Regions from separate parts of the Neobacillus sp. NRS-1170 genome, predicted to be linked through region 2. Evidence: riboswitches for the same ligand, from Rfam matches in the RefSeq annotation. Region 2 holds a riboswitch; each other region holds the start of a gene.
The links. Region 2 has a riboswitch for S-adenosylmethionine ahead of ACIFOT_RS14255 (methionine ABC transporter ATP-binding protein). Riboswitches for the same ligand answer to the same signal wherever they lie in the genome.

Region 1 (10,389 bases), on a different contig from region 2:
TGGCTAAAAACCGAGCTTTACCAATTGCTTCAGAATTATTAGAAATAAGCATGCCTCCGCCCGATGTTGTAATAATTTTATTGCCATTAAACGAATAAATACCAAATTCTCCGAATGTACCGCTAACTTTACCTTTATATTTGGCACCAAGGGATTCTGCAGCATCCTCTATTATGGGAACACTGTATTGCTGACAAATGGAAACAAGCTCATCCACTTTGGCAGATTGTCCATAAAGATTTACGATGATGACGGCTTTTGGCAGTTTACCGGAAGCAACAGCATTCACAAATGCATCCTTCAGTGCTGATGGAGACATATTCCAGGTGGTCGGTTCTGAGTCAATAAATACTGGCTCTGCCCCCTGATATAAGATTGGATTGGCGGACGCTACAAAAGTAAGACTTGAGCAAAATACGGTATCTCCTTTTTGGACATCCAATAAAGAAAGTGCCAAATGAATCGCAGCGGTTCCTGAACTAACAGAAACAGCACTCTTGACACCAGTAAAACTGGCTATTCCCATTTCGAAAGCATCGACATTTGGACCTAGAGGTGCAACCCAGTTTGATGCGAATGCATCATTAATATATTTCTGTTCTCTTCCGCTCATATGGGGCGGGGAAAGAAAAATTCTCCTTTGCTTTGTTTTAACTACCAAATTATATGCCCCCAATCATCTTGCATTTCATACTTTTATTCCGGGTTCTTCCAGGAAGAAATAAATTCACATGAAAAAAATAATTCTAGTTAATTATCATTCCAGCTATCTGGGAATCTTCTAGAAATTTTTGCTCATCAATATACCCATCAGGATTATTTAATTGCCATCTCCAGGAATCAGTACATATGATTGTTATACCGAAATAGAAATTTGTGACTTACCCTCTTTTTGATTGGCAAGTTGAATAAGCCTTTCCTTAATTTCCTCTTTCTCAAGGCCTGAGAAGATAGTAAGAAATTCTTCTATTTCTTGTATATATAGTTTTGAGCTTTTGCCAATATAAATTTTCGAATAGATTTGTTTATTATGAACTTCATCGTTATTTAACAACTCCTCAAAAAGCTTCTCACCCGCACGTACCCCCGTATATTCAATTCCGATTTCTTCAACAGAATTTCCGGATAATTTAATTAGATTTCGTGCAAGGTCGACAATTTTTACTGGCTCTCCCATATCTAAAACAAATATTTCCCCTCCCTCAGCAAAAGCTCCTGCCTGAATCACAAGCCTTGAGGCTTCTGGGATCGTCATGAAATAACGAATCATTTCTGGATGCGTAACGGTAACCGGTCCGCCTTTTTCAATCTGCCTTTTGAATAAGGGAATGACGCTGCCTCTGCTCCCAAGCACATTGCCAAACCGAACTGCAACGAATTTCGTCTTACTTCCCTTACCAACGGACTGCACGACCATTTCAGCCAATCTTTTTGTTGCGCCCATTACACTTGTTGGATTGACTGCTTTGTCCGTTGAGATCATGACAAAGGTTTTGACGCCATTCCAGCTTGAAGCATTTGCAACATTCATTGTTCCAATAACATTATTTTTTACAGCTTCTTCAGGATTACGTTCCATCAAAGGTACATGTTTATGGGCCGCTGCATGGTAAACTACATCCGGTTGATGAGTACGCATCACCAAGTCTATTTTTTCTGCATCCTGGATATCAGCTATTTCAGTAATAAATTCAATGGATAAATCAGTATATACTTCCTTCAATTCCATCTCTATCTTATAAATACTGTTTTCACCATGTCCTAATAGAATCAACTTTTTGGGCCTGAACTGTACAATTTGGCGGCAAATTTCTGATCCTATTGAGCCTCCCGCCCCCGTCACCAACACTGTCTTATCTGTAAGGTAATATGAAATCTTTTCAATATCCAAATCGATAGGATCTCTGCCTAATAGATCCTCTACTTGAACATCACGGAACTGACTAACTGAAACCTTCCCCGTGACTATATCTTCAAGCATAGGGAGGATTTGCGTTTTAGCAGGTGTTTTAGCACATTCCTGAAAAATAATATTTAACTCTTTTCTGCCTAATGAAGGAATTGCAATAACAATATTATCAATGCGAAGTTCTTTAACAACCTGAACAATAGAGTTCACTCCACCGACAACAGGTATTCCTAAAATATCTAATTGCTGTTTGTAAAGATCATCATCAATAAACCCAACAGGAAAGAGATCCGCCCCTTGATTTTTAATGAGCTGCCGGGCCACCATTGTCCCTGCTGAACCCGCGCCAACAATTAAAGTCCGTTTTTTATTATGGTTATTATTAATAAGCGAATCACGGTACAGTCTCCAAAAAAAACGGGATCCACCAATTAAAAAAATATGAAGAAACCATGTGTTTACTAGTAGACGAAACTGTATTTCAAGAGTGAAAAACTTCTGAAGTAAAGCTGCCACAATAATAGATACAGTTACCACCTTAAATATAATTAGCAATTCTCCTATACTTGCATACTCCCAAGCTTTTTTATACAGTTTAAAATATAGCGAGAATAGATGATGGCTAACTAGGATAGTTACAGAAGTGACAATAATTGGAAAAGTAATGACATGTACAGTTGCATCTACCAAGAATCTGCTGAAAAAAATTGCGGTTAAGACAATACAGGAATCGACTAAAAAAAATAGAGACACTCTTTGGCGATAAGTCATACTTTCTCCCCTTTGAATAGAGTAATTAAAATTAAAGATTTTGATTATCCGTCTTCTTAAAGCAGGGATAATCAAAATCTTTAATCATTAATAATGGGCATCTAACCCACCCTCACATCACACTCCCGACGACAAAGCGCGTCTAAGGTATTTTGCAACCCACAGCATGACCGAGTGCCTTCATTGATAATGGTAAGAAGACATCACCTATTATTAATAGAACAACTTGTTTTTAATATAGAACAACGCGAATAAAAAAATTTTTACCTTTACCCTTTAATTTTTTGTCTCAAACTAAAAGTTAATTCTTTATAAAGAACATTATAATCTCTTTATAAAAAAAAGCAAATTAAAAAAAAATTGAAATTCGCTCATTTATCCATAATAAACAGCATATATCTATCAATTTTTTTCATTTTCTCATAAATATGTTCTTTAAACAGAACATATTATATAGTATACTATTTTTACCAATTAGTGATTAGTTGAATAATATTTTTCGTTTGAACGAACATATTAAACCTCTGTGCTTTGATAAATTTATCTTGAGAAACCTGCTAGATTCATAACATTTATACTGCATATAAAATACTATGGTAATGAGGAGAAACTTATGATTGGAGAGCGTATAAAGAAATTAAGAGAAGAAAAAAGATTTTCGATTACAGAACTGGCAGAGTTAGCAAATGTCTCTAAGTCTTATTTAAGCTATATTGAGCGTAATCTTAATAAAAACCCCTCTATTCATTTTTTAATGAAGCTGGCAAAGCCTTTAGATGTTTCCATGGAGTTTTTACTAACTGGAATGGATCAGTCTGCAAATCCTTCGAGTTCAAATGGGAAGGAACTACTGGACGAGGAGTGGCAATTAATTATTGAAAAAGCCATTAAAGATGGCATGAATAAAGATGATTTTAAAGAATATATAAACTTTATTAAATTTAAAAACTGGGAAAAAAGCAGATGAAAGCGCTTTAATCATTTAAATGGTTAAAAAACCAATTGACACAACATCCTTATTGTAGTAAATTTTATAAATAATCTAAATATTAATTTCTTATCAAGAGAGGTTGAGGGAATGGCCCTGCGACACCTCAGCAACCTTCAGTGGCTTGTCCATTGAAAAGGTGCTAAGTCCTGCAAATTATTTGCTAATTTGCGAGATAAGAAGAATGACAAAGTGATCGTCTAACAAAAGTCTTCTTCTTATAGAAGGCTTTTTTCTTTTTTTAACAGCCTTTAGCACCACAATGAATTAAAGTTCAAATTATATGATACTTATATTTTTTATAAAACAAGGAGTGTGCATTATGTACAAAATTGATACGAAATTAGCCCAAATTGGAAATCGAAGTGAGACTGCAACTGGAACCGTTAACCCGCCTGTTTATTTTTCAACTGCCTTTCGCCACGAGGGGATTGGGCAATCAACTGGTTTTGATTATATCAGAACCGGAAATCCAACACGCCAGCTTCTTGAAAAGACAATCGCTGATTTAGAAGGCGGTGTTCAAGGGTTTGCCTGCAGCTCTGGGATGGCCGCTATATTAACGATTCTTGCCTTATTTGAATCCGGTGATGAATGGCTTGTAAGCGAGGATTTATACGGTGGAACCTATCGTCTATTAGAAAAAGGCTACAAAAAATGGGGTTTGAACAGTCAATATGTCAATACGTGTTGTCCGGAAGAGATCGAAAAGAAAATTACTCCGCATACAAAGGCTATTTTCCTTGAGACTCCAACCAATCCGCTTATGCAGGAATCCGATATTGCTGAGGTATCCAAGATTGCCAAAAAGCACGGGATTCTCCTGATTGTTGACAATACCTTCTATACTCCTCTATTGCAGCAGCCGATTGCACTTGGCGCAGATATCGTTATCCACAGTGCAACGAAATATTTAGGCGGACACAATGATGTGCTTGCCGGACTTGTTGTCGCAAAAGGCAAAGAGCTTTGTGAAGCCTTGGCCTTCCATCATAATGGTGCGGGTGCTGTCTTAAGTCCATTTGATTCCTGGTTATTAATGCGCGGAATGAAGACTTTATCGCTTCGGATGAAACAGCATGAGAAGAATGCAAAGGCTGTGGTTGAATATCTTTCTAATCATGAAGGGGTAACAGATGTCCTCTATCCAGGAAGAGGCGGAATGGTTTCCTTCCGTGTTAAAGACGAATCGTGGGTTAATCCATTTTTACAAAATTTAAAACTGATTAGTTTTGCTGAAAGCTTAGGCGGCACAGAAAGCTTTATTACTTATCCAGCCACGCAAACCCATGCGGATATTCCAGAAGAAATTAGAATTCAGTCCGGTGTATGTAATCGTTTATTGCGTTTCTCGGTGGGAATTGAAGATGCAGAGGATATCATATTTGATCTTGAACAGGCATTAGCCAAAGTTAACGAAGGAGTGATTGTGTAATGGAATCTGAAGAATATTGTTTTGAAACGAAGCTTCTTCATAACCGGCATAAATTTGATCCCGCTACAGGAGCAGTAAGTGTACCGATTCAACATGCTTCCACCTTCCATCAATCTGATATCGACAGTTTCGGAAAATATGATTATGCTCGCAGTTTGAACCCGACTCGTGAAGCGCTCGAGGATGTGATTGCAGAGCTCGAAGGCGGAATCAAAGGCTTTGCCTTTTCTTCCGGAATGGCTGCGATTTCAACTGCATTTCTTCTTTTATCTTCTGGTGATCATGTTGTGATTACTGAAGATGTTTATGGCGGTACGTTCCGTATGGTTACAGAGGTGCTTACACGTTTTGGAATTGAACATACTTTTGTCGATATGACGGATTTGGATCAAGTGAAACAAGCCATTAAACCGAATACGAAGGCATTCTATGTGGAAACTCCATCGAATCCTTTATTGAAAGTAACGGACATACAGGCGATTAGTGTGCTTGCGAAAGAAATTAATGCTTTAACCTTTGTGGATAATACTTTTCTTACACCAGCATTACAAAAGCCTTTAGAGCTAGGTGCGGATGTTGTTCTCCATAGTGCGACCAAGTTTTTGTCCGGACATAGTGATGTTGTAGCCGGCCTTGCTGTGGTAAAGGACGAAAATTTGGCAAAGCGGCTATATTTCTTACAAAACTCCTTCGGTGCTGTTCTAGGAGTTCAAGATGCCTGGTTGGTGCTTAGAGGACTGAAGACGCTTCATGTCCGGTTGGAGCACTCCCAAAAATCCACATTAAAGATTGCCCAGTTTTTACAGGCTAATCCGCTTGTTAAAAAGGTTTATTATCCTGGTTTGGAAGACCACCCTGAATTTGAATTACAGAAGGCCCAGGCTGAGGGAGCAGGCGCTGTTTTATCGTTTGAGTTGGTTGATGAAGAAGCGGTCCGCTCCTTTGTTTCAAATGTAAAAATCCCTGTCTTTGCAGTTAGCCTTGGCGCAGTAGAATCCATTTTATCGTATCCAGCTAAAATGTCCCATGCTGCCATGCCGCAGCCAGAAAGAGAAAAGCGTGGAATCAAAAATAGTTTGCTGCGGCTATCTGTAGGATTAGAAAATCCTGACGACATAATAAAAGATTTTTCACAGGCCCTAGCGAAGCAGTACCAAAATGATTTGGTTTATTAACAAGGAGAAATGTATATGAGCTTTTTAGAAAAATTAAAAAATCAAATCTTAATAGCCGACGGGGCCATGGGTACATTATTGTATTCGTTCGGTAAGGATAGTTGTTTAGAGGAATTGAACCTTTCCCAGCCAGATCACATCCAAAATATTCATAGGGCTTATATTGATGCCGGCGCTGACGTTATTCAAACCAATACTTATGCCGCAAACTATTTAAAGCTGCAAAGGTATGGTTTAGAGGATTCTGTTAAAGAAATTAACAGTGCTGCAGTTTCTATTGCAAAAAAGGCAGCAGCCCAAAATAGTACTTACGTTCTTGGAACAATTGGTGGAAATCGAGGTGTTAAGCCAGATTCCATTACGTTAGAAGAATTAAAGCGCAGCTTTCGCGAGCAATTATATTGCCTCCTTCTTGAAGGTGTGGATGGATTATTGCTTGAAACCTTTTACGATTTTGAAGAACTTGAAACAGTTCTAACCATAGCCAGAAAGGAAACAAAGCTGCCGATTATTGCGCAGGTATCCCATCAAGAGCCTGGATTTTTACAGGACCGGACTCCTGTCAATGACGCTTTAAAAAGACTTGAAGCTCTTGGGGCGGATATCGTCGGTCTTAATTGCCGGCTGGGCCCCCATCATATGTTATTAGCTTTGGAGCAGGTTGAATTGCCTGAACATGCCTTTCTTTCTGCTTATCCAAATGCTAGTCTACCTGCCTATACGGATGGAAAGTTCCATTATGAGGGTGATGCGGATTATTTCAGAAAATCGGCACAAAGTTTTAGAAATGAAGGTGTCCGCCTCCTTGGCGGCTGCTGCGGTACAACACCTGAACACATTAAAGCCTTTGCTGCCGAATTAAAGAATAGTGTACCGATTTCTGAAAAAATAGTAAAATTAAAACCAAAGAAGATAATCGTAGAACCCCAGGCTGCGAAAAGGGATCTAACTCCCCTGCAGGAGATTGTAAAAGAAAGACCTTCCGTTATAGTTGAATTGGATTCTCCTAGAAAACTAGATACGACCAAATTTTTCGAAGGGGCTAAGGTTTTAAAGGAAGCAGGAATTGATGCGATTACTCTTGCGGATAATTCTTTGGCACAAGTCCGGATTTCCAATGAATCAATCGGTTATCTATTGAAACAAAATTATGGAATGCGCCCTCTCATTCATATTGCCTGCCGCGACCGTAATATTATTGGATTGCAATCTCATCTAATGGGACTTCATACTCTGGGCATGCATGATGTTCTCGCAATTACCGGAGACCCTGCTAGAGTTGGAGATTTCCCTGGCGCTTCTTCCGTTTATGACGTGTCATCATTTGAGTTAATTCAAATGATAAAGCAGCTTAATGAAGGTTTATCCTTTTCAGGTAAAGACTTGGGTCAAAAAACCGCTTTTAGTGTTGCTGCAGCCTTTAATCCGAATGTCCGCTCTGTTGAAAAAGCTGCTAAACGTTTGGAAAAGAAAATTCAATATGGGGCCGATTATTTTATTACTCAGCCAGTATTTTCGGAAGAAAAATTAATTGAAGTCTATGAAAATACGAAACATTTAGATACGCCAATCTATATTGGTTTAATGCCGTTAATTAGCAGCAAAAACGCTGAGTTCCTCCATAATGAGGTTCCTGGCATTAAAATTGCTGATACTATACGTGAACAGATGGCTGCTTTAAACGATAACCCGGTGCAAGCAACCCGCCTGGGAATTGATATTACCAAGTCATTAATTGATACAGCTTTAGATTTATTTAACGGAATTTATTTAATTACACCGTTTTTACGTTATGAATTAACCGCTGAGCTTGCTCAATATGCCAATCAGCGGGCAAGTCAAGTGAGGAGGAACAACATTGCCGAAAACATCATTTACTGATCAGTTAAAGAAACGAATCCTCGTTATGGACGGAGCTATGGGGACAATGCTCCAGCGTGCCAACCTTACCGCTGATGATTTTGGCGGTGAGGAGTATGAAGGATGTAATGAAAACCTGAATCTGACCGCCCCTTCTGTTATTGCCAACATACATCGGGAATATCTTGAATCTGGAGCCGACATCATTGAAACAAATACATTTGGCGCTACAAGCATCGTCCTTGATGAGTATGGACTCGGCTATAAAGCCTATGAAATGAATAAAATCGCTGCAATGATCGCAATTGGCGAGGTGCAAAAAGTTTATTCTGAAGAATGGCCTCGTTTTGTTGCTGGTTCGATGGGGCCCACTACGAAAACGTTAAGCGTTACAGGCGGAACAACCTTTGATGAACTTACAGCCAGCTACGAGGAACAAGCTCTAGGCTTAATTGATGGCGGCGTGGACCTGCTCCTTCTTGAAACCAGCCAGGATATGTTGAATGTAAAAGCTGGATTCGCAGGGATCCAAAGTGCTTTTTCCAAGACCGGAACAACACTTCCAATTGTGATATCAGGAACGATTGAGCCAATGGGAACGACTCTTGCGGGGCAATCGATTGAGGCTTTCTTTATATCGGTTGAGCATATGAATCCTGTTGCCGTTGGACTAAACTGTGCTACAGGACCGGAGTTTATGCAGGATCATATTCGTTCTTTATCAGAGCTTGCTACAACAGCAGTAAGCTGTTACCCTAATGCCGGTTTGCCAGATGAAGAAGGACACTACCACGAAACGCCGGAAATTCTGGCGAAAAAATTATCTGATTTTGCTGCTCATGGCTGGCTTAATATAGTCGGGGGCTGTTGTGGTACCACACCTGAGCATATTAGAGCAATATCTGAGGCTATGAAAAACTTTAAACCTAGAGAAACAAAACAATCTACTGTACACATGGTTTCTGGTATTGAACCTTTTGTTTATGATGATCCTACTTTGCGCCCAATCATGGTTGGTGAAAGGACAAACGTAATTGGCTCTCGTAAATTTAAGCGATTAATTACCGAAGGAAAATTTGAAGAAGCTTCTGAAGTTGCCCGCGCGCAGGTTAAGGGCGGAGCGCATGTTATTGATATTTGTCTTGCTGATCCAGACCGTGACGAAATCATTGATATGGAGAATTTTATTAAAGAGGTTGTAAAGAAGGTTAAGGTTCCTCTTGTTATAGATTCTACCGATGAAAAGGTTATTGAAAAGGCGCTTAAATATTCTCAAGGTAAAGCAATTATTAATTCGATTAATCTTGAGGACGGAGAAGAACGTTTTGAAGCGGTTGTACCATTAATACACAAATATGGCGCTGCAGTAGTCGTCGGCACCATTGATGAGAAAGGCATGGGAGTTACAGCAGAACGGAAGCTTGAGATTGCCAAACGTTCCCATGACCTTTTGGTGAACAAATACGGTCTTAAATCCCAGGATTTAATTTTTGATCCACTTGTTTTTCCAGTTGGTACGGGTGATGAGCAATACATTGGTTCTGCCAAGGCAACAGTTGAAGGGATTAGGTTAATTAAGGAGGAGCTTCCCGAAGTTCAGACCATACTTGGAATAAGTAATGTTTCTTTCGGTTTACCGCCAGTTGGAAGAGAAATATTAAATTCTGTGTTCCTATATCACTGTACACTGGCTGGCCTCGATTATGCCATTGTAAACACTGAGAAGCTTGAACGCTTTGCATCTATTTCAAAAGAAGAAGTAAAGTTAGCAGATGATCTATTATTTACAACAACAGATGAAACATTAGCTACTTTTACGGAGTTTTATCGTGGCAAAAAGAAAGAAGCAAAGAGTACTGTACCTGATATGACCCTTGAAGAGCGTCTCTCCTATTATGTTGTTGAAGGCACAAAAGAAGGTTTGCTTCCTGACTTGGATCAAGCGCTTAAGGTGTACCCTGCTCCACTTGATATCATTAATGGTCCGTTAATGAACGGCATGAAGGAAGTTGGCCGTCTTTTTAATGACAATCAACTTATCGTGGCTGAGGTACTGCAAAGTGCTGAGGTAATGAAAGCAGCAGTTGCTTTTTTAGAGCCTCACATGGAAAAAGGCGATGTCTCGGCATCAAAAGGGAAAGTTATTTTAGCAACGGTTAAAGGTGATGTTCATGACATCGGGAAAAACCTTGTTGATATCATTCTGAGCAATAATGGCTATAATGTGGTTGACTTAGGAATTAAAGTGACT
Region 2 (8,650 bases):
CTGTGAAGCGAGTTTGTTGTATAAACAGGAGCTGTACAGCCTTCTACATAGTGTACGTGTGCGCCTTCGTCAACAATAATTAACGTACGCTCAAACTGACCCATGTTTTCTGAGTTAATGCGGAAATACGCTTGAAGCGGTGTATCCACTTTAACACCTGGCGGTACATAGATGAAAGAGCCGCCGGACCAAACAGCAGAGTTTAATGCAGCAAACTTATTATCAGTTGGTGGAATAACTTTAGCCCAGTGCTCGCGGAAAATGTCTTCATTTTCTTTAAGCGCGGAATCTGTATCTTTAAAAACGATTCCTAGTGCTTCAAGGTCTTCCTTCATGTTATGGTAAACAACCTCTGATTCATATTGTGCAGATACCCCAGCAAGATACTTTTGCTCAGCTTCAGGAATACCTAATTTATCAAAAGTTGCTTTAATTTCTTCAGGTACTTCGTCCCATGACTTCTCTGACTTCTCAGATGGTTTTACGTAATACGTAATTTCATCGAAATTTAAAGAAGCCAAATCTCCGCCCCATTGCGGCATTGGCATATTGTAAAAATGCTCAAGTGATTTCAAACGGAAATCCAACATCCATTGCGGCTCGCTCTTAAGCTTTGAAATCTCTTCAACAATTTCCTTTGTCAATCCACGCTTTGATCGGAATATGGAAACGTCTTTATCGGCAAAACCATATTTATAATCACCGATTTCAGGCATTTTTTTTGCCATTATCGTGTCCTCCATTCATAAACGAGAGGGGCTTTCAAACCCCTGCCGTTCTATTGTTGTTCCTCTTCCTTTAAACTCTTTTCCATTGCCTTCCAAGCAAGTGTGGCACACTTAATTCGGGCTGGAAATTTGCAAACACCTTGAAGTGCCTCGATATCGCCTAAATCGATATCGTCATCATCGTAATCTTTTCCCTGCATCATATCGGAAAAAATCTGCGCCAGCTTTAACGCTTCTTCGATTGTTTTACCTTTAATAGCCTGCGTCATCATTGAAGCGGATGACATGGAAATCGAGCAGCCTTCCCCTTCCTGTTTTGCGTCAACCACGATCCCATCTACCACCTTAAGGGTTAAGCGAATGCGGTCGCCGCAAGTTGGGTTGTTCATATCTATCGTATGGCTGCCATCTTCCAAAACCCCGCGATTGCGAGGATTTTTATAATGATCCATAATAACTTGACGGTACAGTGTATCTAAATTATTAGAAGACATCGCTGAAATACTCCTTTGTTTTGACAAGCCCTTCAACAAGTTTATCAATATCTTCTTCGGTATTATATAAATAGAAGCTTGCACGAGCGGTTGCAGAAGCTTTTAACCATCTCATCAGCGGCTGGGCACAATGATGTCCGGCGCGGACTGCGATTCCCTCCGCATCTAGAACTGTCGCAACATCGTGCGGGTGAACGTCTGCTAGATTAAACGTTACAAGTCCTGCACGCTTTGCCGGATCAAGCGGGCCATAAATGGTCATGCCTTCAACCGTTGACATTTTTTCTAAAGCATAGGCTGCAAGCTTATGTTCATGCTCGGCAATATTGTCTAATCCCACTTCATTTAAAAAGTCGATAGCAGCACCTAGACCGACAGCACCTGCAATAATCGGTGTACCGCCTTCGAACTTCCACGGTAGTTCTTTCCATGTTGATTCGTATAATTGAACGAAATCAATCATTTCGCCGCCAAACTCGATTGGTTCCATTTTTTCAAGCAAATGTTTTTTCCCATAAAGAACACCAATGCCGGTCGGACCGCACATTTTGTGTCCTGAAAAAGCAAAGAAATCACAATCTAAATCTTGAACATCAATTTTCATATGCGGGGCACTTTGCGCACCATCCACTACCATAATCGCTCCATTTTCATGGGCAATTTGGGCGATTTCTTTGACTGGATTGATGACACCAAGAACGTTAGAAACCTGCATCACCGAAACAACTTTCGTATTCGGTGTTACTGTTGCTCGTACATCCTCGAGTGAAATCGTTCCATCCTCTTGAAGTGGAATATACTTCAATTGGGCACCTGTTCGTCTGGCAACCTGCTGCCAAGGAATGATATTACTATGATGCTCCATATAGGTAATAACGATTTCGTCGCCTTCCATCAGGTTCGCCGCCGCATAGCTTGCAGCAACTGTGTTGATGGAAGTAGTTGTGCCTCTTGTAAAAATAACTTCTTGAATCGACTTGGCATTGATGAACTTACGAACTTTTTCACGGGCACCTTCGTAAGCATCAGTAGCTCTTGTTCCTAGTGTATGCACACCGCGGTGGACATTGGAATTGATTTCACGATAATATTTTTCAACGGTTTCAATAACCTTTAGGGGCTTTTGGGAAGTTGCTGAACTATCCAAATATACTAAAGGCTTGCCGTTAACCTCTTGATCTAAGATTGGAAACTGTTTGCGAATTTCCCCGATATTCATTAGCGTACTTTCCTTTCAATCACTTCAGTTAGCTGTTTCTTTACTCCTTCAATCGGAAGCTGGTTTACAACTGGAGCAAGGAAGCCATGAATAACTAAGCGTTCAGCTTCTTTTTTCGGAATTCCACGGCTCATCAAATAATAGAGCTGGATTTTGTCAACACGGCCAACTGACGCTGCATGTCCTGCAGTTACATCGTCCTCATCAATGAGGAGAATTGGGTTGGCATCGCCGCGTGCTTTTTCGCTAAGCATCAATACGCGTGATTCCTGCTCTGCATTTGATTTAGAAGCGCCATGTTCAATTTTGCCGATTCCGTTGAAAATGGAAGAAGCACTATCCTTCATTACGCCGTGCTTTAAGATATAACCTTCTGTATGTTTACCAAAGTGGACGACCTTTGTAGTAAAGTTTTGTGTTTGCTCTCCGCGTCCAACCACAACTGTTTTCGTGTCGGCATATGCGCCGTCACCAAGAAGGTTTGTTGTATTTTCGGAAATCGTATTGCCTTCATTCATTAAACCTAGTGCCCATTCAATCCGAGCATCTCTGCCAGCAACACCGCGGCGGTTCACGTAGGTAGTGATTCCTTTTGCCAGGTAATCAACCGCACCATATTGGACCTTCGCATTACTATTGGCAATGACTTCAGTTAGAATATTGGCTAGTGTATTCGTTTCTTCCATCGTTGAAATATAGTTTTCAACGTACGTTACGGAGCTGTTGTCATCCGCCACGACAATCACATGATTGAATAGATTCGCTTGGGCATCATCCTGTACAAACACCGCTTGAATTGGTTCAGAGATTTCAACATTTTTAGGAACGTATAAGAAAGCTCCCCCATTCACAAGCGCAGCGTGAAGGGCCGTTAAACGGTGCTCATCAGCGTTAATAGCCTGAGTCATATAGTACTTTTTCAATATGTCGCCATGATTCTTTGCAGCGGTAAAAATATCGGTAAAAATAACACCCTTTGCTTTTAGATCTTCTGATAAAGATAAAAAGCCAGGAGTTTGATTTCGTTGAATGTATAAGTTCTTATTCTCTTCAACTAATGCTTTTACTTCCTCTGGAAGTTCAGCTAGTGAATTGTAAGCAGCACTTTTTACAACATGCTGATTAAATTGTGTGAAGTTCCATTTATCAATTTTCGTTTTGTCAGGGCGAGGCATTGGTAATTCTTCGAAATGTTCTAATGCCTTTAGACGAAGCTCTGCAAACCAGGCAGGTTCGCCCGTCTCTTTTGAAAAAGAACTCACAAACCCTTTATCAAATGGTAATTTTGTTTCTGTTGTCATTGTAATCCTCCTAACTGCTTACGCTTCTTGCCCAACTGTTTCATCTTCAATGCCGAGCTCTTTCTTGATCCAGTCATATCCTTCTGCTTCTAAGCGTTGTGCCAGCTCTGCGCCGCCTGATTTCACAATACGGCCTTGCATCATAATATGCACATGGTCAGGAGTGATATAGTTTAAAAGACGTTGATAGTGAGTAATAATTAAGCAGCCAAAGTCTTCGCCGCGCATTTCATTAACACCCTTTGAAACAACCTTTAGAGCGTCAATATCAAGACCAGAGTCAATTTCATCTAAAATCGCAATTTTTGGTTCCAGCATCATCAATTGCAGGATTTCGTTACGCTTTTTCTCACCGCCGGAGAAGCCTTCATTTAAGTAACGCTGTGCCATATCTAAATCCATTTCTAAGAATTCCATTTGCTTATCCATTTTGCGAATAAACTTCATTAAAGAAATCTCATTGCCTTCACCTAAACGGCTATTTAGGGCTGAACGTAAAAAATCGGCATTTGTTACGCCGTTGATTTCACTTGGATATTGCATTGCAAGGAAAAGACCTGCGCGAGCACGCTCATCAACTTCCATTTCCAGAACGTTTTGACCATCTAATGTGATGCTGCCGCTTGTTACTTCATATTTTGGATGCCCCATGATTGCGGAAGATAAAGTGGATTTACCTGTTCCGTTAGGACCCATAATTGCGTGAATTTCTCCACCTTTTATTTCAAGGTTTACACCCTTTAAGATTTCTTTCCCATCAATTTCTACGTGTAAATCCTTGATAGTTAAAGTTGATCCAGCCATATTAATACCTCCGAAAAGAATGTTTTGTATCTTGTAGATCAAAGGAGATCTATAACTCTATTCTCATTTTATTCTCATTCCAATCTTATAACAAATGAAATGTATTAGCAACTCTTAAACAGTAAAAACCAAGCAGCTATTTTCATTGAGGCTGTCCTAAATGAGAATGAAAAGAGTTGTTTTTAAAAAATTCAGATAACTATCCAATTATGTAAAAACACTCGATTAAAATAATACCTCATTTTTTTAATAATTGCCAAGTCGATTCAAGTATAAAGTCTTTTGTATTTTTACCCATTTAGGTTGATTCATGTATCCTCAGTTTCTACCTATTTATATGAAAAAGCAGGCTCACATCGCCTGCTTTTTCATAGTAATTATTCAGATACCGGTACAACTGCACCTTTGTATTTTTCAAGGATAAAGTCTTGGATTTCTTTTGAATGAAGTACTTCAACAAGTGCTTTGATTGCTGGCTTGTTTTCATCACCTTTACGAACTGCAATTACGTTTACATATGGTGATTCTTTATCTTCAATCGCAATGGAATCTTTAACTGGGTTTAAGCCCGCATCAATCGCATAGTTTGAGTTGATTAGAACTGCATCGCCTTCGCCATTGTTATAGATTTGTGGTAATAATTTTGCTTCATAGTTTGCATCAAATTTTAAATCCTTAGGATTTTCAACAACGTCTTTCAATTCAGCTTTTGTTTTATCAATGCCATCTTTAAGCTTGATTAGACCTTCTTTTTCAAGCAATGAAAGGAGACGGCCGTGGTCTGCTACAGAGTTGCTCATGATCAGGTGGGCACCTTTTGGAAGGTCGCTTAGTTTTTTGTATTTCTTAGAATAAACACCAATTGGCTCGATATGGATTCCGCCAGCATTGACAAAATTATATCCAAACTCTTTATTTTGAGACTCTAAGTAAGGAATGTGCTGGAAATAGTTAGCATCAAGTTCTTTTGAAGCAAGAGCTTTGTTTGGTAAAACATAGTCAGTGAAGGTTGTAATTTTTAAATTAATCCCTTTTTCTTTTAAAAGCGGTGCTGCTTTTTCAAGAATTTCAGCGTGGGGAACAGTAGATGCCCCGACAACTAATGTTGTTGTTTTGCTGCCCTTTTCAGTAGTACCTTCTGATTTTTCTTCAGATTTACCGCAAGCTACCAGCGCAAGTGCAAGTGTTAGTGCTAAAAGTACTGTTAACCATTTTTTCATTTTAACCTCTCCTTTTTATCTTTTATCTAATTTTGAAGTGATGAAATCACCAATAAATTGAATCACAAACACAATAAGTAAAATGACGACTGTTGCCATAAAGGTGACATCATTTTGGTTTCGCTGGTACCCATAGTTGTAAGCGAGACTTCCTAATCCGCCTGCCCCAATCGCTCCTGCCATCGCCGTGTAACTGACAAGGGCAATAGCTGTAACGGTAATCCCTGAAATGAGTGCCGGCATTGATTCCGGAAGAAGCACCTTCCAGATAATCGTACCAGTTGTTGCCCCCATTGATCTGGCTGCTTCAATGACTCCTTTATCAATCTCCCTGAGTCCAATTTCCACCATCCGCGCATAAAACGGCGCAGCACCAATTATTAATGAAGGCAATGCAGCATTAACGCCAATCATTGATCCAACCAATATCGTAGTTAACGGAATTAATAACACGATTAAGATTATAAACGGTATGGAACGGAAAATATTCACGATTGTACTGAATACAGCGTTAATCGGTTTATTTCCCCATAAGTTTCCATTAGAAGTAAGAAATAATATTAATCCAAGCAAGGTCCCTAAAATAAAGGTTGCAAGCACCGAAATCCCCGTCATATATAGGGTATTTTTTGTTTCTTGCCACAGAATAAGCCAATCTACATTTGGAAAATACTCCTTAATCATTTGCTACCACCTCCACTCCTACCTGCTGAGAACGGATAAAGTCAACTGCATTCATGACTTCTTTTTCGTCCCCATCGATATGGATGAAAAGCGTACCATATGAACCACTTTGCGTTTGTGATATTTTCCCCTGCAGGATATTTACCGTAATATTGTTATTTCTAATTAAATTAGTGATGACCGGCTGCTCAGCAGATTCCCCAATGAAGGTTAGTTGGACAATCAGACCGGATTGATAGCGTTCAAGCAAATGCTCTGCAGTATCCTTTGTTTCTTCCGGCTCTGTCACCTGTTGGACGAATCGTTTTGTAATCGGCTGCTGAGGGTTTTTAAATACATCGAGTACTGAACCAAGCTCAACCACTTTTCCGCTTTCCATTACCGCAACACGGTGGCAGATTTTTCGAATGACATGCATCTCATGTGTAATCAATACAATGGTTAAGCCAAGCCGTTTATTAATATCAACTAATAATTCCAAGATTGAATCCGTTGTTTGCGGATCGAGCGCGGAGGTTGCTTCATCACATAGCAAAACCTTTGGGTTATTCGCGAGTGCCCTGGCAATTCCGACCCGCTGCTTTTGCCCGCCGCTCAGCTGTGAAGGATAAGCATTTTCTCTGCCTTCAAGGCCAACGAGCTTAATGAGCTCATTAACTCTTTTTTGTCTTTGTGAGCTTGGCACTCCAGCTATTTCTAATGGAAAAGCAATGTTTTCGCTGACTGTCCTTGACCAAAGAAGGTTAAAATGTTGGAATATCATGCTGATTTCCTGGCGTGCCTTTCGAAGTTCGCTGCCCTTAATTTTTGAGATAACACGACCGGCTACCGTTACGCTTCCATCGGTCGGCAGCTCAAGTCCGTTGAGCATACGTATTAAAGTACTTTTCCCAGCACCGCTATATCCAATTACTCCGAAAATTTCTCCTTCTTTAATTTCCAGGTTGACTTCATCGACGGCTTTTAGCTGCCCCTGTTTCGATGGATAGATTTTTCGGACATTTTTTATCGAGATCATAGATTCGTTTCACCTACTTTTTATCCTGTTTACTTAAAATTCTGAAATTACAACCTATTACTTGATTATAGGGTTTGATTGATTGGTAGAAATATTCCTATTTTAGGAAAATAAAAAGCCCTTCTGCACAGGCAGAAAGGCATTATTAATATAACCTTTCTCCCATCTCCCAAAGCAAACGCTTTGTGTGAATTGGCACCATTTCAATAAATTGACGGTTGCCGGGTTTCATCGGGCACATCCCTCCACCTCTCTTGATAAGAGCATCCTATATATTCAATTAACACGTTAAATTATTTAAGTAATTATTTTACGAAAATTATCGTACCACGGATAAAAAGGAGTGTCAATGAAATTTTTTAAAAAAAGAATTTAGGAAATATTAAACATTTGCTTTTAACGAAGTTAAGCCTGTTGCAGACTCAATCGCGGATTCTAGATCTTCAATCAAATCCTCGACGTTCTCGATACCAATTGATAGGCGGATTAAATCTTCTGATACTCCTGCTGCCTTAAGGCCTTCAGAATCTAACTGCTGATGAGTAGTACTAGCCGGATGAATGATTAAGCTTTTTGCATCCCCAACATTGGCAACATGAGCCCATAAAGAAAGGGAATCAATAAGCTTCGCTCCTGCTGCTTTTCCACCCTTAATTCCGAAAATAACCATAGATCCTGCACCTTTTGGCAAATATTTTTTTGCTAAGTCGTGATCAGGATGTGTTGTATGCCCTGGATAGGAAACCCACTCTACGGAAGGGTGATTTAATAAATATTCAACGACTTGGTTTGTATTGGCGATATGCTCTTTCATGCGAACATGCAGTGTTTCAAGACCAAGTGTAAACAAGAAAGCATTTTGTGGACTTAAGGCTGGTCCAAGGTCACGAAGGAGCTGGACTCGCGCTTTGATAATATATGCTGCGGCCCCTAGTGCCTCTGCATAGATAAGATCATGATAGCTTGCATCTGGAGTAGTAAAGCCAGGGAATTTAGACGAATTCCAATCAAACTTGCCGCCATCAACAATGATGCCGCCTGTCGTGGTGCCATTCCCTAGGAGCCACTTGGTTGCGGAGTGTACCACAATATCTGCACCATGTTCAATTGGTCTGCAAAGGTAAGGTGTTGCAAAGGTATTGTCAACAATTAATGGGACTCCGGCCTCGTGAGCAATCTCGG
Region 3 (10,389 bases), on a different contig from region 2:
TAATTTTTCTTCATCAGAAAGCATTCTCTCTGCTATGGGGAATAGTACATTTTCTTCTTTCGCAAAATGTTCTGTTAAAATGTAGTATGCGTTTTGTATTAGTTTGGCAAATGTTTTCATTTCTGAAGATGATGACGGCACGTTTAACGATTTTTCAAGAAATGCTTTGATATTTGCTTTCGCCTGATCATGCTCATATTCCATGACCGCAATTGGACCGGATGTTGTACCAATATAAACACCCATCATTGGAAAAAGAATTCCTTCTTCCCGTTCTGAATGAGGATCTAATGCTGCTTTAAATTCCTTTACTTTCGTAATTAATTCATTAAAATTCTTTTCAAGCTCTATTTCTTGATCAATTTTTTGTGTTAAAGTAAATAATCCCTCTAATTGTGCTAATAATGGGGGATGTTCACCCTTTAATTGTTTAAGTCCTTCACTTAATTCAGCCTGCGGCATTCCTCCGAAAGCACTCATACATCCACTCATAATCTTTTTCACCTCTAACCAATTTATTGCCTTAAGTATAAAAAGAAATAACCGTTTATGTAGTGACTAAGGTCACATCTAATAATTTTCCAGGTTGATCCGTCATTTTTTTGTCGAATTTATGAAAACGTTTTATATTTTTTAAAAATTTTAACATTTATCACTCAAAAATCGTTAATAGTTTCATATAATATAGTTAAGAAAGACAAAGGAGGGCAAAATCCCATGAAAACGCCAAATTATCACGATTTTTACGAAAAGGCATTAATCCCGATTGGTTTGAATGACCTTAGCTCCCTAAAGGATACGGAAGCTCATTGCCCTATTTCCCCCTCAACTCACTGGCTCATTGCAGTAGAAGGAGTGCAGCTGGCACAGCCAAAGATATATTATCATTGGAAAGTGAGTGTTTATCCTGCTGACTGCGAAGGGGATTTCAATTGGAAAACGCCATATTATTGTTCTGCAAACATGGAGTCTATAGACTCTGCAATAGCTTTTGCCAGCTCATTAATAAGTTCTGGCAAAAAAGATGAACTTACCTCCTCCACGATATTAGAGAAAATCAGCTAATCCTCATAAATTTCTTCCTTAAGCTTCACCTTCTTTTTATCCCTACTTGTGAAATAACATACATATAGTGTTTTTCTATATCTTTCAAAATAAAAAAGTGCTGTTTGCAATGTTTGCATACAGCACTTTTTTATTAGGCTAAACGGAAGACAATACCGTGTCCGCCCTTCGGATATTCCCATTTAATGTTCTGGTATGGACATCCGATACGGCAGCTACCGCACTCATGGCAGCCTTCATAGCCCACTTGCATCCTGGTCCCTTCCCATTTGTATACCTCGGCAGGACAAAAGACGGTACAAATTTTGTCAGGACATTTCGTCATGCAAATATCATGATCAAGTACGGTCAAATGAGATTTCGTGTCACACTTAAAACGGAGAAGATACTGTTTTTCTTCGATATTTTTAGTTGACATTATTTCACCGCCTTCCAAGCTCGATAAATATCTTGAATTACCCGAAGCGTTCCTCTTTCTGATGTCACACTCTTCATGATTTGTTTCTGTTTATCGCGTTTTGGTGTTCCATCTACAGTAAAGAATTTGCTCATTGCTTTGTTCATCATTGGTACATACTCTTTGAAGTATTGTGGATATTTTTCAAATGTGTGGGCAGCATCTTTATATTTCTCTAAATCTTTAATAATAAAACTATCATAAAGCTTCTCACGATAGAGATTTAAACTGGCTTCAGAAAAGTCTCCCCGATGTTTAGCCTCGATAATGGATTCTGCTGCTAATAATCCTGAATGCATCGCCATGTTCGAACCTTCACGATGAATGGCATTGACAAGCTGTGCTGCATCACCTACAACAATAACACCATTACCTGCCACCTTTGGTACAGAACGATAGCCTCCTTCAGGAATGAGATGGGCAAGATATTCGGCTGATTCACCGCCGGTAATCAACGGTTTTACCATTGGGTGATTTTTCAGGTAATCAAGCAGCTCATATGGCTTCATTTTCGCATTAATCATACTAGATAGGGTCGTTCCTACTCCGATATTTAAGCTATCCTTATTGGTATAAAGGAATGCAGTTCCAAGGTTCCCCTTAGTGGAGTCACCAAATATTTCAATCGTACAGCCTTGATTATCTTCTAAATTAAATCGGTCATTAATTTTTTCTTTTGGCAGATTAATAACTTCCATGACTGTTAAAGCTACTTCATCGGGACGGAATTCTTTATGGAACCCCAACTGTTTGGATAGCAGCGAGTTTACACCATCCGCAAGGACAACGACATCTGCGTAGACCTCACCATTCGGACGGTCGGTGCGAACTCCAATCACCTTACCATTTTCAACTATACATTCGGTTACAACGGTTTCGTTGATAAGCAGTGCACCTGCTTCAACAGCTTTCCCAGCAAACCATTGGTCAAACTGTGCCCGAAGTACGGTAAAGTTATTATATGGCTCTACTGCCCATTCAAGACCTTTATAGCCAAAGGAAACAACAGATTCCTTATCCATCATCCAAAAACGCTGTTCTATTACAGGTCTTTCAAGTGGAGCTTCCTTCCAAAATTCAGGGATGAGCTCTTCCATTTGCTTACGATATAATACACCGCCCATGACGTTTTTAGCTCCAGGGTATTCCCCTCTTTCAATAAGCAATACGTTTAAGCCGCTTTTTGCACAAGTATAGGCACAAGAAGTACCCGCTGGGCCTGCGCCGACAACGATAACATCAAATTTTTCAGACATAGACCATTTCACCGCCTTTTTCCGCTTTAAGCTTCTTAAATTGTGCGATTAGTTTAGGGACAATTTCCATTGCGTCCCCAACAATCCCATAGGTTGCGACATCAAATATCGGTGCATTCGGATCCTTATTAATGGCAATGATGAACTCAGAATTTTTCATACCAACCACATGCTGAATGGCCCCTGATATTCCGATTGCAAAATAAATTTTCGGTGTAACCGTTTCCCCTGTTTGACCAACCTGCTGTTCGTGCCTTAGCCATCCGGCTTCGACCACGTCACGTGTACCCCCAACACTTGCACCTATCGTGTCAGCCAATTCATGAATGAGCTGGAAATTTTGCAGATCCCCCATTCCTTTTCCGCCGCAAACGATTACGTGTGCATCGGCTAAATTGGCTTTTTTTGTTACATCATTCACAATTTGAAGGACTTTTGTCCTAATTTCTTCTTCTACGGTAATTTTCTCTTCGATAATTTTACCAAGCCTGCTTGCTTCTGGCTCTAATGCCTTCATGACCTTTGGTCTCACTGTTGCCATTTGTGGGCGGTGCTTTTTACAAAGAATGGTTGCCATAATATTACCGCCGAACGCAGGTCGGCTTGCTTCTAGTAATCTGCTATCTATATCTACATCCAGCATGGTAGTATCTGCGGTTAATCCGGTGCTTAAGTCAGTTGCCACCGCGCTTGCTAAGTCTTTACCGTTTGGTGTCGCTCCATATAGGATGATTTCAGGCTTATATTTTTTAGCTAAGTGCATAACACCCTTCATATATGACTCTGTTCGGTAATGTTTTAAGACTGGATGATCAATAAGATACACGGTATCTGCGCCGTAAGCTATAACCTCTTGGGCTAAAGGCTTAACTTCATGGCCAAGCAAGAATCCCGCCAATGGAACTTGCAATTTATCAGCAAGCTTTCGCCCGGCACCAAGCAGTTCAAGTGATACACCTTCAATTTTTCCGTCATTTTGTTCGATAAATACCCAGACACCACGATAATCGTCCAGATTCATGTAAACCCCTCCCTGCGGCAAAAAGATTTAGTCTTTGTTATTTGGATGGTTGTAATGTAAACAGGTCTTTTTTCTCCATTAATACTTCCATGAGCTGGCTAACTTGGTCATCAGAAGAACCTTCAAGTTTTTTTCCACCTTCAGGTCGTGGGGGTGTAAACATTTTTCCAACGATTGTTGGAGAACCCTTCAGTCCCAGCTGTGCCAGGTCAACATTTTCTAGGTCGCTAACTGCCCAAATAGTTGGCTCATACCTAGCGGCTTCAATCATGTTAGGCATTGGCGAATATTCGATATCATTAATTTCCTTTTCAATAGTTAACAGGCAAGGAAGCTGCGACTGAATTAATTCATAACCGTTTGTCAGTTTCCGTTTTATCAAAACCGTTTTTTCCTTCTGATTAACTTCCGTAACTTCGATAACATTTGTTACAGGCGGGATATCCATTCTTCTGGCAATCCCGGGCCCAACTTGTCCTGTATCACCATCGATGGCATGTTTGCCACAAATAATCATATCTACAGGGTGATCCTTGTTGATTCTTTCTAATGCTTTTGATAAGGCGTAACTGGTTGCTAGAGTATCTGCTCCTGCAAAGGCACGGTCAGTAATTAAATACCCTCTATCTGCACCTATTTCAATACTCTTTTTAATCACTGCAGTTGCTTGCGGCGGCCCCATTGATAACACTGAAATCGAACCGCCTGTTATTTCCTTAATTTTCACAGCTTCTTGAACCGCATGTGCATCGTAAGGGTTTAAGATTGCCGGGGCACTGCGCCGGTCGAGTGTGTTTGTTTTTGGATTAATTTTAATGATTTTTGTATCGGGTACTTGTTTGACACATACGACAATGTGCATGTAGGACTTTCCCTCCTCCATATAGTCTAAGAATGTTGAAAGCGTTTGCCTTCTTTGGTTATTTAAAATGCTTTTATTAACGATATATGTATCGAAATAGAAGCATATTACCCAAGTTTGATAGTTTTCTTTTTTTCCTACATGTTTAAACTAAATTTTAAAGTCATTTGGACAGTTTTCTAGGGAGTAATAACAAAAGCAGATGAAGACTTATAGATGCAGTAATGTGTGTAGAGAGTCATGATGAAAGTGTTTATTACAAAATAGTACTAATTTAACTATAAGAAATATTGAGATATAGACAATGATAAAAATCACATTAACCGTCTAATATTGTAGAAATAAATGGTTTCTTTTTTATGGGATTTTTGTTAGGAGGATTTTATGTTTGAAGTTTTTTTTGGCAGCGTTCTTTCTGCTTTATACTTCATAATAAATCTGAAGGATTATCAAGGGCTTTAGCTGCGCCTCTTTAGGAAGGAGATACCGGGAAATTAATTGTTGGCAATTGGCGCACAAAATGCGCCCGAAGGCCTTCTTGCCGCATTATTTTTAATCAATCAGCGAATTAGTAAACTGAAGGCCTTCCTTCTAGCAACCTTAACAGGTGCAATTGAAATTGTTGCTTCCTTTTTATGATATTTATTGACTTCTGTTGTTAAAGGCTTGTCCTATAGGGTTTATCATTTTCCGCAAGAGCTATGTTGTATAATATATTCTTTATACTAATACTCTTGGCCAAATCATGATCATTTGTTGAAAGGCAAATTTAACCTCTTCATTTGGCCGTGGAGTTTTTCCCATGATTTTTTGGTACTCATTGATCAATTCATCTAGTTCCTGGCTGTATTTTATCGTTTCTTCACTAGTAAAGCCCTGTGTATTGGCACTATTTATCATTAATTCCCTTTTTGCTTTGATTTCCTCAATCATGTCGGATTGATTATTACTATACTTGTACAATGTTATCCCCCTGCCTCTTACATTATTACTGTAAACTGCTAAAAAAGTAGACTACTTGAAGAATTATGACAAGAATTTTTATAAAAGTAAATACATTCGCAAAAGTAGACAAAACAATCTATTTATCTTGATATTCGACATGATTCTCGATTGATTTCTCCTTTTTTCGACAATTTACTCCACAAACGACCAGGAAATGATTCAGTTTATTCAAAAAAATCAAAGTACCTTTTTTCCTATTTTTCTAACATTTTCTATTTGTTTAATATTGAAAGGGTTTTCATTATTTTATCAAGATATTTTTTAGTATATAATTCCTATTTTATTTCATAAAAAAACTGGCTCGCTGCAGCCAGTTTTTTAACATTATTTATTTACTTTTATTTTTTCATAAATTGGCACCCAGCCTTCAGTTGTCACAAAGATACGCACCGCGACTACTTTACGATCTGCCTCTAAAGTAAAATAATGTCTTGTATTTTCAGGAACTGAAATCAAGTCTCCTGGATTCAAATGGACTTCAAAAAACTCACCATCTTTTCCTTGGATGACAAAAACACCATGCCCGCTAACAATGAAGCGGACTTCATCATCTGTATGATGGTGCTCGTTCTTAAAGTTTGTCAACAATACATCAAGATTAGGTGTATGTTCTGATAAGGAGATGACATCCTGAGCTTTATAGCCTCTTCTCGTGGAAATATCAGCAATTTCTCCTACAAAGGTATTTAAAATTTCTTCTTTTTCTTCATCACTTAATAAATACTTTTCCACTAGTGATGAAGGAAGTTTGCTAATATCCCAATTTTCATAAATTACTTCCTGAGACGCAAGAAAGCTTGAGACCTCCTCATGTTCGCGAAGTTGGTCCAGTTTGTTTTGAAATGTAATATATGCCATTTTTCATCTCTCCCCTTTAAAATATTGGCAGTGTTAAACTAGTCTGTTGATTTCCGCTCCAATCAACTGGGTAAAAAATCAACAGGAACCTTTAACACTGCTAAATATTAAACGACTTTAAATAATTGATATGGTTTATGTTCTAGCAAGCGTAATTGATAGCGAAATAAGAATTCGGAGGCTTCAAGTATTTTCTTAGCTTCAAAAGCGTTTCTTCCCCAAACTGTAATGCCATGGTTTCGGATTAAGACGGCGCCAGTATCGCCGGAAACATGTTCGGAAAATTCATTTGCAAGCATTGGGATATGGGCATAATTCCGAATAATCGGTATTTTCAGGACAGCATCCTCTTCCCATTTATCAAAAGCCTTTATCAGTTCTTGCCCTTTTAAGGTTACTTCGCCATTGTCACCATATACTTCTGAAATGACATTATTATCAATCGTATGGACATGGAGACTGCAGCCTGCATTAGTCTTACGGTATATCTCAACATGAAGCAAGGTTTCCGCGGAAGGCTTTAAATGGTTTTCTTCTACTGCATGGCCAAATTCGTCAACGAGTAAGAAATCCTCGTCTGTCCGCTTGCGCTTATCTTTCCCACTTGCTGTTACCAAAAATCGAAGCGGGTGATCACTAACCTTAATTGCCAGGTTTCCACTTGTCCCCATAAACCAATCCCGCTCAGCTAATTCATCCTTTACATCAGCTAATTCATTCCATCTTTCCTTTAGCATGATATTTCACCCACCTCAATTCTTTTTTTTATCTCCTCAATACAATCAAAGAACGTATGAAATTCCCGGTGGTTTATCCCCCACTCTAGGCATTTCTCCTGTAACAAATCTCTTGCCAATACAAAATCGGCATGCTTTGCAGCTTCAAGATCCGTTACGGAGTCTCCGATGACAATCCTAAAGCTATTTTTATGATTCAAATGACGAATGATGCTCGGTTTACAGCAGCCGCAATCATTTTTACATAAAGGATCACAAGTATGCGGCCAAAGAATCTGAATTCCTTCTTCAGAAAAATCAGATTTGTTGCAATATACTCCTGTAAATGGCCCATAATCAGCTAGAATTGGATAAATAAAGAAGTCGATTCCACCACTTACAATATAGAGGGGAATTCCTTCCTCATGTGCAAATGCAACAAACTCTTTAAAACCTGCACGAATTTTCGCATTTTCAATCGCAAATTTTGTTATTTCATCTTTTCTATCACTTGGTAACAGAGAAAATAACTTACCTACACCTTTGCAAATTGAAAATTGACGGGATAGAATCTGATTTTTTATTTCCTCCCATCCTGGAGGTGCAAATTTTTCCATGATGGCAATGATATTATCACTTTCCGTTATCGTCCCATCAAAATCACAATAAATGACTGGCATGGCCATTTACACTGTCACCTCGGCATTCCCCCATAACTGCAATGCCTTTTTGAGTTCTGGGAACTGTTCAGCTCCTTGGGCTAACAGTTTCCCTTGGAGGTTTGTTTCGATTGCCTGACGGAATGCTAAGCCTCCGCCACGTGCACCATCTGGATGACCATGGACGCCGCCGCCTGCGTTAATGACTGAATCGATACCAAAGTCACGAATTAATAATGGAACGAGTCCTGGGTGGATTCCAGCGGAAGGAACCGGGAATGCCCTTATGAAGGTATCCTCTTGCGTTAATTCGCTGGCAATCGCGAGCGCAGATTTTTTTTCCAATGCTACAGTTCCATATGGAGATGGAAATAGTGATAAATCTGCACCCGCATACCTTAGCAGCTTACCAAGCAGCAAGGAATGGGATAATCCATATTCAAGAGACGATGTTAAAGCCCCGCTGACTGCTGGATGGGCCATAAGCGGAAGACCTATTTCATCGTCCTCTCTTAATTCTTGAAGAACATCGAGCCCATATGAAAACACATTAAAAAGTAAAAGGTCTGCTCCAAGTTCTGCTGCCTTCCTTGCTTTATCCCTTAACTGAGAAGTTCTGCCTGTCAGATTAACAGCGTAAAGCGTTTTTTGGCCCGTCTCATCATAGACCTCTTTTAACACCTCTTTCCCTGCAGCGATTCTTTTTTCAAATGGTGTTAGTGTATTTTCAAAAAGAATTTCGTCATCTTTAACAAAATCGACACCACCAAGTGCCTGCTGCCTAAGCTGTTCGGCTAAAAAAGAAAGATCTTTACCAAGAACTCCTTTAAAGATGCTCATTAATAGCGGTCTATCATATACGTTTAATTTCGATCTAATCCCCTCAATCCCAAATTTCGGTCCTGGGAATAAACGCTTTATATTTTCGGCAAACTCTAAATCCAGTAATTTTATTTTTCCATCCAAAGAAAGTTTTCCAAAAACAGTTGTTAAAATCGCCGGTATATCATTTGAAAAATTAAGTGTCGGATAGGCAATACGAATCAAGGATTGATTTTCTTTTTCCGAGTGAATTCCCTCGATGGAAACGACCCTTCCCTTATGCTTTCGTAATTGGTTTTGTTCGAGTTCGGGCAAATTTGTCCATGAACCCACTGTCAGTCCTAGAGCAATTTCCTCTGCCTTTTTGTCTGGATTTTTTTCATCATGCAGTAAATATTTAGCGATTAATTCGGACATTATTACACTTCCTTTCGTAAAAACATAAAAAACCTCTTCGAAAAGAAGAGGTTAGCGGTTACCAAACTAACATCTTCTCATCTATCAGCTGCTCGCTGCAAGAATTAGCACCGTGCTTAAAAATGATTTAAGTCGGTTGCCGGGCTTCATTGGGCTAGTCCCTCCGCCTGCTCTTGATAAGAAAACGATTCGTAATATTCATTATTTTCACATTGGTTAACTTTAGTTTGGATTATCCCAAGAAAGAAATAAAATGTCAACCTATTTTTCAAAAATTTCTAAACAACTAATTCTTCTGACAGCTTCCCTTAGCCGCTCCTCCGTTGATAATAGTCCAACACGGACAAAACCTTCTCCATATTGACCGAAGCCAATACCTGGAGCAACCATAATATGTGCCTGTTCTAGAAGAATGTTAGCGAATTCCTCTGATGTTAGTCCATTGGGGACCTTTAACCATGCAAAAAAGGAGCCTTTAGGTGCGGTAACATCCCAGCCTAGTGATCGCAATCCGTCAATTAGGACATTCCTTCTTCTCTCATAAAGCTGATTTAATTCCTTTACACAATCTTGTGATGCAGTTAAGGCTTCAGCTGCAGCCTCCTGGACAGCACCAAATAAACTTACATATAGATGATCCTGCAAAAGCTCGATGGCCGAAATAACACTTTCATTTCCTACAGCAAACCCTACTCGCCAGCCGGCCATATTATAGGTTTTGGAAAGTGTATAAATTTCGATACCCACATCTTTTGCTCCTTCCACCTGCAGAAAGCTGATTGGTTTTTTTCCGTCAAAACCTATTGCCCCATAGGCAAAGTCATGGACAACGCAAATATCATTTTTACTGGCAAGCTTAACTGTGTCCTCAAAAAATTCAGCCGTAGCAGTTGCTCCTGTCGGATTATTAGGATAATTGAGGAACATTAATTTAGCACGAGATAATATTTCCGATGACAGTTCCTCATAATCTGGTAAGAAATGATTACTCTCTCTTAATGGCATCATCGCCATTTCAGCTTGGGCAAGGGCAACACCAGACCAATAATCGGGATAGCCTGGATCTGGGACCAGAATGGTATCACCAGGGTTTAACAAACACTGAGGTGTTTCTACCAGGCCAGCTTTGCCACCAAAAAGAATGGCGACTTCTTTATCGGGATTAAGGGTAACTCCATATTCTCTCAAATAATATTCTGCGGCAGCCTGTTTTAAATATTGATGTCCTTGGAAGGGCGAATATTTATGGTT

Region 1: it holds a riboswitch for S-adenosylmethionine, as region 2 does, so the genes downstream of both, ACIFOT_RS13710 (methionine biosynthesis PLP-dependent protein) here and ACIFOT_RS14255 (methionine ABC transporter ATP-binding protein) in region 2, are expected to answer to the same signal.
Region 3: it holds a riboswitch for S-adenosylmethionine, as region 2 does, so the genes downstream of both, mtnW (2,3-diketo-5-methylthiopentyl-1-phosphate enolase) here and ACIFOT_RS14255 (methionine ABC transporter ATP-binding protein) in region 2, are expected to answer to the same signal.

What each region holds. Positions count from the first base shown of each region.
Region 1 covers NZ_JBITPF010000029.1:67,827-78,215, forward strand. The annotation lists gene ACIFOT_RS13695 (aminotransferase class I/II-fold pyridoxal phosphate-dependent enzyme) at 1-613, opposite strand, end outside; gene ACIFOT_RS13700 (polysaccharide biosynthesis protein) at 857-2,680, opposite strand; gene ACIFOT_RS13705 (helix-turn-helix domain-containing protein) at 3,294-3,647, shown strand; SAM riboswitch class I at 3,735-3,850, shown strand; gene ACIFOT_RS13710 (methionine biosynthesis PLP-dependent protein) at 3,991-5,103, shown strand; gene metC (cystathionine beta-lyase) at 5,103-6,278, shown strand; gene ACIFOT_RS13720 (bifunctional homocysteine S-methyltransferase/methylenetetrahydrofolate reductase) at 6,294-8,159, shown strand; gene metH (methionine synthase) at 8,185-10,389, shown strand, end outside.
Region 2 covers NZ_JBITPF010000030.1:38,052-46,701, forward strand. The annotation lists gene sufB (Fe-S cluster assembly protein SufB) at 1-728, opposite strand, end outside; gene sufU (Fe-S cluster assembly sulfur transfer protein SufU) at 779-1,222, opposite strand; gene ACIFOT_RS14230 (cysteine desulfurase) at 1,212-2,441, opposite strand; gene sufD (Fe-S cluster assembly protein SufD) at 2,441-3,742, opposite strand; gene sufC (Fe-S cluster assembly ATPase SufC) at 3,761-4,546, opposite strand; gene ACIFOT_RS14245 (MetQ/NlpA family ABC transporter substrate-binding protein) at 4,924-5,766, opposite strand; gene ACIFOT_RS14250 (methionine ABC transporter permease) at 5,782-6,450, opposite strand; gene ACIFOT_RS14255 (methionine ABC transporter ATP-binding protein) at 6,443-7,468, opposite strand; SAM riboswitch class I at 7,628-7,732, opposite strand; gene ACIFOT_RS14260 (O-acetylhomoserine aminocarboxypropyltransferase/cysteine synthase family protein) at 7,851-8,650, opposite strand, start outside.
Region 3 covers NZ_JBITPF010000066.1:160,991-171,379, forward strand. The annotation lists gene ACIFOT_RS24855 (hemerythrin domain-containing protein) at 1-492, opposite strand, end outside; gene ACIFOT_RS24860 (hypothetical protein) at 718-1,065, shown strand; gene ACIFOT_RS24865 (ferredoxin family protein) at 1,199-1,483, opposite strand; gene ACIFOT_RS24870 (FAD-dependent oxidoreductase) at 1,483-2,778, opposite strand; gene ACIFOT_RS24875 (electron transfer flavoprotein subunit alpha/FixB family protein) at 2,771-3,799, opposite strand; gene ACIFOT_RS24880 (electron transfer flavoprotein subunit beta/FixA family protein) at 3,837-4,661, opposite strand; partial or broken gene ACIFOT_RS24885 (ZIP family metal transporter) at 5,163-5,392, shown strand; gene ACIFOT_RS24890 (Spo0E family sporulation regulatory protein-aspartic acid phosphatase) at 5,382-5,624, opposite strand; gene ACIFOT_RS24895 (1,2-dihydroxy-3-keto-5-methylthiopentene dioxygenase) at 5,991-6,524, opposite strand; gene ACIFOT_RS24900 (methylthioribulose 1-phosphate dehydratase) at 6,632-7,261, opposite strand; gene ACIFOT_RS24905 (2-hydroxy-3-keto-5-methylthiopentenyl-1-phosphate phosphatase) at 7,255-7,926, opposite strand; gene mtnW (2,3-diketo-5-methylthiopentyl-1-phosphate enolase) at 7,927-9,138, opposite strand; SAM riboswitch class I at 9,213-9,321, opposite strand; gene ACIFOT_RS24915 (pyridoxal phosphate-dependent aminotransferase) at 9,400-10,389, opposite strand, start outside.